Regions from separate parts of the Methylobacterium sp. EM32 genome, predicted to be linked through region 1. Evidence: riboswitches for the same ligand, from Rfam matches in the RefSeq annotation. Region 1 holds a riboswitch; the other holds the start of a gene.
The links. Region 1 has a riboswitch for glycine ahead of ABZT49_RS00120 (D-amino acid dehydrogenase). Riboswitches for the same ligand answer to the same signal wherever they lie in the genome.
Positions count from the first base shown of each region.

Region 2: linked by a shared signal. The riboswitch ahead of ABZT49_RS21030 (D-amino acid dehydrogenase) and the one ahead of ABZT49_RS00120 (D-amino acid dehydrogenase) in region 1 are both predicted to bind glycine.

Region 1 is NZ_JBEXZS010000001.1:30,137-32,525, forward strand. Features, by position in the region: gene ABZT49_RS00115 (hydantoinase/oxoprolinase family protein) at 1-764, shown strand, start outside; glycine riboswitch at 1,087-1,184, shown strand; glycine riboswitch at 1,188-1,280, shown strand; gene ABZT49_RS00120 (D-amino acid dehydrogenase) at 1,340-2,389, shown strand, end outside.
Region 2 is NZ_JBEXZS010000159.1:6,644-9,032, reverse strand. Features, by position in the region: gene ABZT49_RS21035 (hypothetical protein) at 1-156, shown strand, start outside; partial or broken gene ABZT49_RS21030 (D-amino acid dehydrogenase) at 200-1,484, opposite strand; glycine riboswitch at 1,610-1,714, opposite strand; gene ABZT49_RS21025 (GTP-binding protein) at 1,846-2,389, opposite strand, start outside.

The sequences.
Region 1 (2,389 bases):
CGATGGTGGTGGATGTCGGCGGAACGACGAGCGACGTCGGCTCGCTCGTCCACGGCTTCCCGCGCGAGGCCAACAACGTCGTGGCGATCGGGGGCGTGCGCACGCTGTTCCGCATGCCCGACCTTTTGCCGATGGCGCTCGGCGGCGGCACCATCATCGATCCCGCCACCGGCACGATCGGACCGCGCTCCGTCGGCTACCGCATCACCGAGAAGGCGCTGGTCTTCGGCGGCGACACGCTGACGGCGACCGACATCGCGGTCGCGGCGGGCCGGGTCGAGATCGGCGACCGGGACCGCGTGCGCCACCTCGATCCCGCCTTCGTCGCCGCGATGCTGGCGCGCATCGCCGGCATGGTCGAGGAGGGCGTCGACCGGATGAAGACCTCGGGCAGCGCGACCGACCTCGTCGCGGTGGGCGGCGGCGCCTTCCTGATCCCGGACCGCCTCGCCGGCGTGAGCGAGGTCGTGCGCGTCGCCCATGCCGGCGTCGCCAACGCCCTCGGCGCCGCGATGGCGCAGATCTCGGGCGAGGTCGACCAGATCTTCTCCGACCTCTCCCGCGATGCGGCGCTGGCCGAGGCGCAAGGCATCGCCGAGCGCCGGGCGGTCGAGGCGGGGGCCGAGCCCGGCAGCCTCAAGGTCATCGAGGTCGAGGACATCCCGATCGCCTACCTGCCCGGCGGCGCCCGCCGCGTCCGCGCCCGCGTCGTCGGCGACGTGCGCGAGCGCGAGCGCGAGCGCGAGCGCGCGGCGGTCGCCTGAGGGGACGGGATCATTCCTGCCAGGAATAATAGTGTTCCTGATCGGTCTTTGACAGGGGAAGGCAGGCCGGCCAGATTTCGCCCGGGAGGAGACCGATCAGGAGAAGACCAGACCGGGAAGCCGGACGCGCGCGGGCGATGCGACCCACCGACGTCCGGGCTGCCGAGAAGGCGACGGATTTGCGCTAGACAGGCGCACGGCCATCGAGATCTAGGACTGACTAAGGCCGCGAACATCCTGGATTTGTCCACCATTGATCAGGACGCTGTCGACAAGCGACTTGACGAACGGACAGGCTACGGCTAAGGCTTTCAAGGTCCATTACGACGATGCGGGAGAGATCGAGGGGCTTCAGGCCGCCTCGACGCCGACGGAGCAACCGCCCCGGAAACTCTCAGGCAAAAGGACCGTATCGTCAGGACGCTCTGGAGAGAGGCGGCTGAAACAGGCCGTCCACCGAAGGGGATGTCTGCCTGCGCCAGCGGGCGGACGACGCTCTCAGGTACCGTGACAGAGGGGGCGCATCGGCGGGGTCAGCCCGCCGCCACTCGCGCTCATTCACGGAATCCAGATCCATGCCCCACATCGCCGTCATCGGCGCCGGCATCACCGGCGTGACCACTGCCTATGCGCTCATGGAGCGCGGCTACAACGTCACGGTCCTCGACCGTCACCGCTACGCCGCCATGGAGACCTCCTTCGCCAATGGCGGCCAGCTCTCGGTCAGCAACGCCGAGGTCTGGAACAAGACGGCCACCATCCTCCAGGGTCTCAAGTGGATGATGCGGCGCGACGCGCCGCTCCTCGTCAACCCGAAGCCGAGCTGGCACAAGTATTCCTGGATGGCCGAGTTCATCGGCCAGATCCGGCACTACGAGGCCAACACGGTCGAGACCGTGCGCCTGGCGCTCGCCGCCCGCCGGCAGATGCTCGCCATGGCCGAGCGGGAGCGCATCGATTTCGACCTGGAGCAGCGCGGCATCCTGCACTTCTACCGGGACGCGGCCGGCTTCGAGAAGGCGCTCGCCGTCAACGCGCTCCTGCGCAAGGGCGGGCTCGCCCGCGATCCCGTCACGCCCGAGGAGATCCGGCAGATCGAGCCGACCCTGCAGGGCCAGTATCACGGCGGCTTCTTCACGCCCTCCGACTCGACCGGCGACATCCACAAGTTCACCCGCGGCCTCGCCGCGGCCTGCGCCCGGCGCGGCGTCGCCTTCCTGTACGATGCCGCGATCGAGGCGATCGTGCCGGCGGGCGCGGGCTGGCGCATCCGCTGGCGGCCGGCCTCGCGCGACGAGGGGGCTGCGCCGGTCGCGATGGGTGAGCCGCTCGACGTCGACGGGGTGGTGATCTGCGCCGGCTGCGCCAGCCGGGACCTCGCCGCCGGGCTCGGCGACCGCCTGAACATCTATCCGGTCAAGGGCTACTCGATCACCGTGCAGTTGCACACGCCCGAGAGCCAGGACGCGGCGCCGCAGGTGAGCATCCTCGACGACGCGACGAAGATCGTGACGAGCCGCCTCGGGCGGGACCGGTTCCGCGTCGCCGGCACGGCGGAGTTCAACGGGTTCAACCGCGACATCCGGCACGACCGGATCGAGCCGCTGGTGCGCTGGACGCGCGAG
Region 2 (2,389 bases), on a different contig from region 1:
GGCCTGACCCGAGCGACGGCCCTCGCCGGGCTCGACGAGGACGAGCGCGAGGTCGAGCGAGGCTGGGTTCCGTGCCGGCTCGACGACTTGGCGGTCACCGGCCGCATCGGCGAGGAAGAGTACACCGACCTGTCGGGGCGCCTCCTCGATCACTGAGGGAACACCGGCTCCCGATGCCCCGCACCGGGGACCGGCGCGCTCACGCCGCCATCGGCGCCGGGATCTCGGTCTCGCGCTCGGTCACCAGGTCGGCGGCGATGTGGCCGGAGCCGGCTGCCATGGTCCAGCCGAGCGTGCCGTGGCTGGTATTGAGCACCAGCCCCCGGATCCCGGTGCGGCCGAGATAGGGCACGTTCGAGGGTGTGGTCGGGCGCAGGCCACTCCAGGCGGTGGCGGCGGAAAAGTTTCCGGCATTCGGGAAGGTGCGCCGGGCATTCTCCAGGATCGCCGCGATGCGCGCGGCGTCGAGGTGGCGGGTGTAGCCCGACAATTCGGCGGTACCGGCGACCCGCAGGTGGGTGCCGAGATTCGAGTAGACCAGCTTGTACTCGTCGTCGGTGAGGCTGACCTGCGGCGCGCCGTTATGGCCCTCGATCGGGATCGAGGCCGAGTAGCCCTGGGCCGGGTAGATCGCGAGGTTGACGCCGTAGCGGCGCAGGAAGAGCGCCGACCACGAGCCGAGGGAGACGACGACGTTCGGGGCGGTGAGCCGCTGGTGGCCGCCCGCCACCATCGCCTCGACGCCGGTGATCCGGTCCGCCTCGGGGGAGAGCAGCAGGCGCGTCGCCTCCGAGCCGTACAGGAAGGTCGCGCCCATCGCGGCGGTGCGGGCGGCGAGCGCCTGGGTGAAGGCGCGGGCATCGCCGCTCTCGTCCTCCGCCGTGTAGGTCGCCGACCACGTCGTCGATGGCGTGGGCGAAGGCCGGCTCGAGCGCCAGCACCTCGTCGAGGGAGACCACCCGGCGCTCGCAGCCGTGCTGGCGCATCAGCTCGGCGACGGGCTTGGCTGCCTCGAACTCCTTGGCGTCGCGGTAGAAATGCAGGATGCCGAGCGTCTTCTCGGCGTAGGCCAGGTTCTCGGCGGCGCGGATCTCCTGGAGCTTGGCCCGGCTATAGGCGCCGAGCCGCACAATCTCGACGGTGTTGCGGCGCGCCCGCTCCGGGGTGCATTTGCGCATGAAGCCGGCGATCCACGACCATTGGTGCCGGTCGAGGCGTGGCGTGAACAGCAGCGGCGCCTTCGCGTCGAACAGCCACTTCATCGCCTTGAGCGGCGCGCTCGGATTCGCCCAGGGCTCGGCGTGGCTCACCGAGATCTGGCCACCATTGGCGTAGCTGGTCTCAAGCCCCGCGCCGCTCTGGCGGTCGATCACGCAGACCGACAGGCCGGCCTTGGCGGCCCAGTAGGCCGTGGCGGCGCCGACGACGCCGGCGCCAAGGACGATGAGATCGAAGGAGGTCTTCTGGGCCGACACGTGTTCCATCCTTCCCGCCGGTCTTGCGGCGGATGACAAAGGTTGGAACTCTATTCGGATGGCCTGAGAGATTCGCCGGGCGCATGACCCGGCTTGCTCCATCGGCAGGCGTCGCGCGCCCGCTCCAGCGGGCCCTCTCGGTCGCGGTCCTTCTACCTGAGAGCTTCAGCGCGCAGCACGGCTGGCACGCCTTTCCCCTTCGGTGCCGGCATGGCGCCGGTCTCTCCCGCAATCGTCAACGTACGGCCTAGCCCGTAGCACGGCCGTACGGGGGCGGGAAGCGCCAAACGTCGCGAAACCGCAAAGTTCGGTCGCTCCCGGGCAAGCCGGGATCGACCAGTCCCGTTCGAGCGGGGACCGGTCGCTCCGCTCAGGCCCGGCAGGCCTCGAACCCTTTGCGGATCGCCTCCGGATCGAGGTGGCGGCCGATGAAGACGACGCGGGACTCGCGCGGGTCGCCCGGCTTCCACTCGTCCTGCAGGTCGCCGTCGAGGATCATGTGCACGCCCTGGAAGACGAAGCGGCGCGGCTCGTCGGGGAAGCTGACGATGCCCTTGCAGCGCAGGATGTCGGGCCCCTGAACCTGGGTCAGGTCAGAGATCCAGGGCATGAACTTGTTGGGATCGACCGCGCCGGGAAGCCGCGCCGAGATCGACTGGATCTCGTCGGAATGGTGGTGATGGTGCCCTTCCTCCAGGAAGTCCGGCTCGACCTCGATGATGCGGGACAGGTCGAAGGCCTTGCGGTCGAGCACGGTCTCGAGCGGCACGGCGCAGTGCTGGGTGCGGTGGATCTCGGCGGAGGGGTTGATCGAGCGGATCTGGCGCTCGACGGCGTCGAGGCCGGCCGCGTCGACGAGGTCGGACTTGTTGAGCAGGATCACGTCCGCGAAGGCGACCTGGTTCTTGGCCTCG